Regions from separate parts of the Peribacillus sp. FSL E2-0218 genome, predicted to be linked through region 1. Evidence: riboswitches for the same ligand, from Rfam matches in the RefSeq annotation. Region 1 holds a riboswitch; the other holds the start of a gene.
What was found. Region 1 has a riboswitch for preQ1 ahead of MHI53_RS18295 (VUT family protein). Riboswitches for the same ligand answer to the same signal wherever they lie in the genome.
Positions count from the first base shown of each region.

Region 1 (4,637 bases):
AGCGAAAATTCGGATTTATTGATAAACCTTTAGTGGTGGATAAGGAAACTGTATTGGAATGGCTCTTTTGGAGAAAGGGTGAAGAGATTCCTTTAGGCGAACTTAAGGTAACGGCCGCTCAAGCTGGCAGTGGAATGAGCCATACAGTTAAAGGGGAAGTGATCAATGGTAAAACGCCGATCGAAGAATTACCTAAAACGTATACGCCGCAGCCAGTCAGCTTTAAAAGCGGGGGCAATGATGTTCCTGCCTCCATGGCGACCACGATTTTGACCTTTACGGAAACCGGCATCTGGGATTTACAGATTTTTATTAATGATGAATTCATCGGCAATATGAAGGTATCAGTAACCGAAAAAGGGGGATCCGTTATCGATTTGTAATATACAACCATACCCATTTGTATTAAAATAAGGATGGTTAAATATGGATGGAAGGGATGAATGAATGAAAAAGAAAGTAGGCATATTATCTTCAATAATCATCGCATTGACCGGTTGTTTTGTATTCGCTCTCCTTTTTTTTAAAAAAACTGATCCTCTAGGAGACATGTTTATCGTTCATCCAGCAAATCGAGTAATCACAAATGAAGTCATACTCAATGGTGATGAAGCGGATAAGGGCAACCTCGAAGATATTGATTGGAACGATGAGGAACAGATAAGGGAATTGGCAAGAAAACAATATAAGCAAGGGGAGAGTGGGGAAATCATTTTTGTGAAGGAACCCGATTACAATCTAGAATAATGAAGAGGGGTGCAGTGAATCTTGATCGTTTCGGATAGTGTCTATGGACAGTACGTTGTAGAGGGGGTTCTTGAAGAGCTGATGTTAAGTAAACCGGTCCAAAGGTTGAAGGGGGTGCATCAAGGAGGAGCCAGTTATTTAGTGAATGAGAAGTGGAATGTGACACGATTTGACCATTCCGTTGGCGTGATGTTATTGATCATGAAGCTTGGTGGATCATTGGAGGAACAGATTGCTGGCCTGCTGCATGACGTATCCCACACGGCCTTCTCGCACGTCATCGATTTCGTTCTCGATTGTGAAGAGGAAGATTATCATGAAAAAATATATGAACAGATCATCATGAATTCCGAAATCCCCTTTATCCTGAAGCGGTATGGATTTCAGTTGGAAGCTATTTTTGATTCGGAATGGAAACTATTGGAACGATCCGCACCTGAGCTATGCGCCGATCGAGTCGATTATACCCTCCGTGACATGTATCACTATGGAAACATCACGCTGGAATCCGTAACGGACTTTCTGGAGCATATAATCATCGTGGACGGACGCATGTACCTCGATGATCTTGAAGCTGCTGAATGGTTCGTGGAGACGTATTATGGCGAAGTGATCGATTTTTTCATGGATCCGCTTAATATTTATGGCTATGATGCCTTGGCCAGGACCTTGAAATGGGCTTTGGATAAAAAGCTGATCGGCCTTGATGACCTGCTTGGTGAAGATGAAGAAGTTATGCTCTTGTTACACGCCATTGAAGACGATGACTTGAAAAAACTGCTGAAACGGATACATGGGAATGTTAAGCTGTATGAGGTTCAAACGGACTACGATCTCCATCGGAAAACGAAAGTGCGACTGATCGACCCCTCCGTCATGCATGGAAGCCAATTGGTGAGGGCCTCGAATCTATCGAAAAAAGTGAAAACCATGGGAAACGAGGCCTGTGAAAAAGCTACAAGGGGAATGTATGTAAAAGTGATGGACCCCAGGATGAACAGCCATCCTTGAGTCCATGTTAAAAAAGGATGGACGCCCTCAATGTATGCACGCCATTTTCCAGATAGCCCTTTAAACAGGTTAATGTATAGACCCAGCCTTCTTTTTGGCCGATCATTTTGTTGATGATCTCGGGGTCATCCGCTTTCAAACCTTTTTCGTTCACTTCAATGATCGTATTTGTCTCATCCACTTCTTCCAACAGGATGGTAACCATCGTTTCTTCATCATTGCTACCCCAGGAAAATGCGATTTTCTTATTTTCGACCATTTCTAGTACAGTTATCATAACCTCGGCCGCGTATTCCTCATATTTCAATGTAATGGTTTTGCCTTGACCCCATCTTTCAGAACTTGTCGAGAACCAAAAATTCCCGATTTTATCAGGGCTTACGATCGCTTCGAACACATCATTGCTAGGTTTGACAATTTTGAATTTCGTTGTTACCTGGGTATCCATACAAAAACGACTTCCTTTCCCATCATGATTTTCCTTTTCTTCCCGATTGTATCATGATATTTTCATCGTAGCTGGAAACTGCTTGATTTCCAACCATTTTCAAGCTACGATAAAAAAAGGAAAATAATAATCCGCTCGGGCGGAAGAGGTTCTAGCTACCCTCTCAAAAAAACTAAGGAGAACAGTGCTCTTTCTTGGGGTGCTGTTTTTTCTGTAAGAGGAGATTGTAAGACATGTTAAGAATTTTATTGTATTTAGTATCCATCATCACCGCAAATGTGGTGACAGCAGCTTTTATGCCATTACATTTTGGTATGTTCATCATACCGATGGGGACGTTGCTGATTGGAGGAACATTCATCTTTCGAGATCTGGTCCAAAATAAATTCGGCCGGGCGAAAACCTATTTTTGCATCATCATCGCACTCATATTATCTGCCTGTGTATCCTTTTTATTAGGGGATACTTTATTGATCGTATTCGCTTCCGCATTATCGTTCGTAGTGGCTGAAACGGCCGATACGGAAATTTATACCCGGCTAAAGTTGCCCATGAGCTGGAGGGTGCTGTACAGCGGAATCGTGGGAGGCTTTTTCGATTCGGTGCTTTTTGTCGTGATCGGCCTAAGCCCACTCGGTGCCAACATCCTGCCATGGGAAGCCGTACCAGCCGCGATCATCGGGCAAATCATCGTAAAAACGATCATTCAGTCGATCGGTGCCGTACTGCTCGGACAAATCCATATCAGGCTGGAGAAGCGCGTAGTCTCCGGTTAAATGGGAGGAGTGAAACGCTTGATGGATGGATCCAAAAAGAAAGAAGACAGATGCTATTGCCTCGAAGCCTTTCGTGAAAAATACGGTCCGCATGTCCAAGGCGAATGCATGAAGCTCTCCTGCGCCAATTATCGCAAGCATAAAGAAATAGATGAAAAAGGGCCAAATTAGGCCCTTTTTTATATGGCGGAATTACCTATTCCTACGGATGTGAGCAGCCTGAACACTCGACAAAAAGCCATCATCCATAAGGACACGCCCGATTTTCGAGTACAAGCGAGTAAACGCCTGGAATTCGCGAGTAGAAGCCTTAAAATCATGAGAAAACGCTCAAATTGACGAGTAAACGCCCAATTTCCGAGTGAAACCCCCAAATTCGCGAGTCAAGCATATCGTTCAAAATTTTTCTGAACTTTTTCGAATGAGGGTTTCCAGGAGGGAAAAGCATTGTCGTTTCCGTTCGAGTTCAAGTTGGCCCATTTCGGTGACGGAATAATATTTCCTGCGGACGGATTCGGATTCTTTCCAGTGGCCTTTTATGAATTGTTTTGCTTCCATCCGTTTGAGGGCGGGGTAGAGGGTGCCTTCGCCGATCTCATATTTTCCCATGCTCATTTCCTTCAAGATCTTTGTCATTTCATAGCCATAGAGCTTTTTTTGTTGTAGGAGTGATAGTAAAAGGAGGTCGATGCTTCCTTTCATTAATTCCTTATCCAAAGCAACCCGCCTCCTGATTTTGTTAGTAAAGTGTAATGCGTTGTACATCGTATCACAAGGTTCATTTTACTTTTCTTTTAAAAAATGGTTAAATGACGATTGCTAAATAAATTCAATCATAGTAAAATGTGCTTCGGAACGGATGAGTTGCATGTAGTGTGTAAGGTTACTATATCCAATTATGAATTGTTCTATGAGATTACGGATTGGGATAGGAGAAAACCTTACTCAAGGGGTATTGATTGATTTTTTGTTAAAAATCATTTAGATTCTATTTATCAACAAGAGCAGAAAGAAGGTCCTAGTTAGATGAAAGTGAAAGCACCTGAGTCATTCACATACAGAGGTGGAAATAGAGCTGTCCTTTTACTTCACGGGTTTACCGGAAGTACGGGGGATATGAAAAAATTGGGGAAATATTTACATGATCGCGATTATACTTGCCACGGACCTCTTTATAGAGGGCATGGATTGCCTGCGGAGGAACTTGTTCAGACGAGTCCAAAGCAGTGGTGGGAAGATGTAGAGAATGCGTATCAATACTTGAAGGATGAAGGCTACGAAGAAATTGCCGTTATAGGCATTTCCCTTGGCGGTGTCTTTTCATTAAAAGTCGGAATTGAATTGCCTGTAACAGGTGTCGTTTCCATGTGTGCCCCTACAATAGGGAATGATGTAGACCGATTAAATAATCGGATGCTCAGTTATGCACAAGCTTATAAGAAGTTTGAGGGCAAAGATGCAGAACAAGTTGCCGCTGAAATGGATAAGCTTAAAGAGGAGCCAATGTCATCCTTACAGGAAGCACTTGATATGATTAATGATACAGCCGATAAACTGGATTTGATCACTTCACCTACACTTGTGTTACAGGGAAGTCTTGATGACCCGGATTACAGAAATAGTGCATCTATTATATATAATGAAGTGGATACACA
Region 1 covers NZ_CP150304.1:3,802,211-3,806,847, reverse strand. The annotation lists gene MHI53_RS18315 (hypothetical protein) at 1-383, shown strand, start outside; gene MHI53_RS18310 (hypothetical protein) at 448-747, shown strand; gene MHI53_RS18305 (HD domain-containing protein) at 769-1,758, shown strand; gene MHI53_RS18300 (SRPBCC family protein) at 1,766-2,206, opposite strand; PreQ1 riboswitch class I at 2,346-2,388, shown strand; gene MHI53_RS18295 (VUT family protein) at 2,440-2,982, shown strand; gene MHI53_RS18290 (hypothetical protein) at 3,004-3,153, shown strand; gene MHI53_RS18285 (PadR family transcriptional regulator) at 3,379-3,699, opposite strand; gene MHI53_RS18280 (alpha/beta fold hydrolase) at 4,009-4,637, shown strand, end outside.

Region 2 (4,637 bases), 1.9 Mb from region 1:
GAATTGCTTTTTGATGAACTGGACGGCCTTGTACTCTGATTCAGTACCGGCCACTCGAGGTGTTTTGGAGAGGTAATCAATATTTCTGTAGATTTTTTCGACATCGATCCTTTTAACGACCTGCTTATCTGCGGATGCAGCATGATGCGCCGGAGCAGGATGTGTTGCTGCCAACGCAGGGACTGTCCCTGATGGATGAAGGACCATTCCAGCGATTAGTGTAAATGATAGAAATTGTTTTTTCATAGATTGCCTCCCAGTTTCATAGTTCCACTCCATAATTTTACAATAGCAAAAGATATCTAAATAGGTAGGTTCATCCCTATTCAGCCATGACGAAAGTAGCTTTTTACCAGAATAAAGAAATTTACAGGATTATCGAATCATGCAAAAAGTACCACATTCAGTATTTACATACGTCGACAGCGTAGCTGGATGAGGTTTGTATATTGCAGAACAATTAGTTCACCCTATACATAGGAGGTGTCAAAAACATGGTCCAATTTGAAAAAGCCTATGAATCCTATAAACAGCAGGGTACACCGCAAGCAAATCAGCCTGATTCAACTGGAAAGGAAGAAATCATTGCTGTCAGGAAAAATGATGATGACAATATCATTGCCATCAAGACGAATTCCGGCCGCGAACTTGACTACCCTACTGCCCTTTCCGAGGCGAAGGCAGGTCAGCTTGCCAATGTTGATGTCTTTCATAAATATGGACGTGACATATTGCGGAGTGAGCCTGATGGCATCAAGGAAAATAATCTCGACCAACTGCCAGAGTTTTAATACCTTGGGGAAGCTGCCTAAATATAGGCAGCTTTCTCTCTTGATTGAAGTACCAAAAACAAAAAAAGAACCAGTATGGATGCCTGGTTCTTACTTCTCGTACTGATAGGATTCGGATATTTCGAGCAGCTGACCGCAGCATTCGACCACTTCAATGATTTCCATCCAGGACATGTCCAGCCCCAATTCATTGGCATGCGAAATCTTATCCCGCAATTTCCGGATCGCATTCGCATCCTTCCTCCCCTTACTTTTTGAAGGGATTTGAAAAAAGCGCCTCATTTCCTGATCTTTATGGATAATATCGAACTTATCACTGATTTGCAGACACTCTATTATATTGATGTCTTCATTTTTATCGATTCGGCGCCGATATAATTCGGTTGCCTTTTCCAGACGGTCCTCGCTTATCATGGAGTGCCAGCCGCCATCGCCGAATCGATGCAAAATGATATCGCTCAGCCTCATTTCCAATAGGGTGATATAGCCGAATATCAGCATCCTGATAGGCGGCTTTTGAAGGTCAGCATGGGTAATCAACTTTTTGATTGAGTTGTTCTCCAGCACGAACACCCTTGTTTTTTTCTTGAAAATATGAAGAAGCTGAATCAAGGGGGTTGAGTCCGAAACAAGCTCCCTTGGTGAAAAGTGTCTCAAATACCTCGAAATCCTTCCTTCACCAAGCTCGTGCCTTTCGATATATCCGATGATGTCCCCTTGATCTTGCACAGCCATGATATCGAAATTCTTTTTTTCCAGCGCATTACGTATATCCAGCGCTTCATCATTTTTGTGACAGGCTTCAAGCTCTTGGGCTATACTCTTGACCGTGATGTTTTCTTCATAAAGAGTTTTTAGACTAAGGTAGCTGCTATTGTTTTTTCGATGGCTTCCGGTTAACATCCTTCACGCTCCATTTAGGGGATTTCTTCACGAGCATCTTCAGCTGGGGCGATTTCACAGGTTATTTTTCTGTAATCGAGCGATTTCCAACTGATGCGAATCTTTCCGTTTCATAAAATAACAGCCGTTCCTAACCTTTTTCCTCGATTATCACTTCTTCCCAATCCTTACACACATCAACCCACCCCTCAGCGCCTGAATATTCCAATAATTCAGCAAGTGTAAGCTTTATGGCAGAATTCGTACTGCCGCAAGCGGGAAATATCGACTCAAACCGCTTCATTGATACATCGAGAAAAACGTCCAGCTCGTTGGCCAGTCCAAATGGGCAAACGCCGCCGATAGCATGCCCAGTCTGTTGGAGCACTTCATCAGGAGCCAGCATCCTTGCCTTGAAACCGAATGACTGGCGAAATTTCTTATTATCGACTTTTGCATCCCCGGCCGCTACAACCAAAATCGCCTTGTCACCTTCCCCCCTGAAGGATAGGGTCTTAGCGATCCGCGCAGGAATCACACCAATGGTATCCGCTGCCTCATAAACCGTAGCGCTTGATGTTTCGAACTCCATCACTTCGCCTTCTCGATTCCATTTTTTAAAATGATGTTTGACACTTTCAATTGACACGTCACTCTCACTCCTTCTACTTCTCTATAAAAATAATATCATCCTTCCATGCAAGAAATCAAAATTCCGTTTGGCCTACATGGAGCTAGGTCGTGCAATAACCATTCTTTACAAATTGACGAAAGGGGCATATTTAGACTACTATTAAGCTTCAGGCAAAAACCTATACGTGGTTCGTAACCATCCCACGATAAAAAACTAGGAGAGAATAAAATGAATAATCGTACCCTCGTGATAAGCGGGATCTTGGCTGCCTTATATGTGGCGGTCTCATTCGTGTTTCAACCCATATCTTTTGGCGCATACCAATTCCGGGTTCCGGAAATGCTGAACCATCTGATAGTATTCAATAAAAAATACATCTATGGCATCGTAGGCGGTGTATTCATTTCGAATCTGCTATTTTCACCCATGGTTCCGTTTGACTTGATTTTCGGGGTCGGGCAATCCATACTCGCCCTGCTGCTGGTCATTTTTGTTTCGCGTTTCATTAAAAGTATCCAAGGACGGATGATCGCGACGATTATCTTTTTCACGTTCACAATGTTCTTGATTGCAATAGAACTGAACCTTGCCTTGGACTTACCGCTTTGGTTAAGCTGGGGCACCACAGCAGTTGGTGAATTCGTTGTCCTTTTGGTTGGTGCGCCAATCATTTATGCAATGAACAAAAGAATTCAGTTTGAAAAGTGGCTTTAAAGGAATCATCGCTTCCTGAACCTACTATACTGTAAAAGAGCTGTCTGCATTTTGCGACAGCTCTTTTTTCACCAATGAACCTGAAGCTGGTAAACTATAAGTAAGAATGGTGGTGACCCTTTGAAAAAATTACTGACTTTGATTGTTCTGTTGGGTATTGCAATATTCATTTACACAAATGCAGAATTATTCACTTTAGTATGGAAAAGTGACCTGGAGTCAGTTATTGGCATCTTGAAGGAAAACCTCACGCTCACCTTTTTGGTCACATTCGTATTAATGTTTGTCCAAAATTCATTTACGATCATCCCATTAATTTTGCTCCTGACGATCAATGTCACGATATTTGGCTTCTTATATGGTTACCTTTGGAGTTGGTTGACGAGTGTAGTAGCATCAGGATTGATCTTCTATGCTGCAAGAAACTGGTTTCAAGACCTTCTTTTGAAGAAGCTGGATAAAAAATGGCAAGAAAGTGTTGTGGAGCACGGTTTTATGTATGTCTTTACCGGAAGGGTTTTCCCGCTTATCCCTACAAGCCTGATCAACCTGGCAGCAGGAGTCAGTTCGGTTACATTCAAGGATTTTTTATTGGCAACGACACTGGGAAACCTGATTTACTTTTTCTTTCTATCGCTGATTCCATATGGCCTGCTAACTATGGAGATGAACCAATATACGTTAGCTGCACTCGCACTGCTCTTTTTATCATTTTTCATGATCTACAAACGGATGAAAAAGAAAAAGAGCCAACGCATCTTCCGAAAAAACAGGTAACCGCCTAGGTTCCTGTTTTTTTATTTATGATTGTGCATATATTTTTCTTCGATAGTTTGTTAAAATGTGTATGTAATTTTACCATTGCAATGTCTTAAAATCAGGGAGAATCTCCATGTCCAAGCGTTCCATTTTAAGTATATATATCCTTTCCGGGATTCTTACACTAGTCGTGTTCGACTATTTCTTAACGACAAATATTCAAAACAAAGAGGTCTTCATTCAACTACAGAGAGTGGAAGGCATTTTCTTTCTTTTATCGATAGGCATGGTCTTATACCTTTACTTGGCTAAAAGGGAAGAATTCAAGCAATTAAAGGAAGCGGAGCAACGCCGGCGTACACTTATTAATTCGATGGTCGATTTCGTTAACTTCAAGGATGGCGATGGGCGATGGCTGGAATCGAATACCTTTGGACTTCAATTATTTCAATTGGAGCATGTGGATTATAAGGGCAAAAAAGACAGCGAGCTGGCGGAATACACTGAATTTTACAAAGAGTCGTTGATCTACTGTGAAGTTTCCGATGAGGAAACGTGGATGAAAGGGGTAATTACAAGATGCGAGGAAATCATTCCCCTTCCAGATGGCAATCACAAAACCTTTGATACGATCAAGGTTCCCTTGTTCTTTGAAGATGGTTCCCGAAAAGGGCTAGTCGTCATCGGCAGGGATATATCTGAAAGAGTTGTTGCGGAGAAGCAATTATTCGATAGTGAACAACGTTATAAATCATTGTTCGAACACAATCCATACCCGATGCTCATGCTTGATTTAAACGGGTTGATCACCACCGTGAATCCGAGGTTTGAAACGGTTACCGGCTTTCATCAAGAAG
Region 2 covers NZ_CP150304.1:507,826-512,462, reverse strand. The annotation lists gene MHI53_RS02465 (M28 family peptidase) at 1-246, opposite strand, end outside; gene MHI53_RS02460 (DUF3892 domain-containing protein) at 495-791, shown strand; gene MHI53_RS02455 (hypothetical protein) at 882-1,694, opposite strand; gene MHI53_RS02450 (YbaK/EbsC family protein) at 1,825-2,322, opposite strand; PreQ1 riboswitch class I at 2,486-2,530, shown strand; gene MHI53_RS02445 (QueT transporter family protein) at 2,536-3,021, shown strand; gene MHI53_RS02440 (VTT domain-containing protein) at 3,142-3,798, shown strand; gene MHI53_RS02435 (PAS domain S-box protein) at 3,914-4,637, shown strand, end outside.
Region 2: linked by a shared signal. The riboswitch ahead of MHI53_RS02445 (QueT transporter family protein) and the one ahead of MHI53_RS18295 (VUT family protein) in region 1 are both predicted to bind preQ1.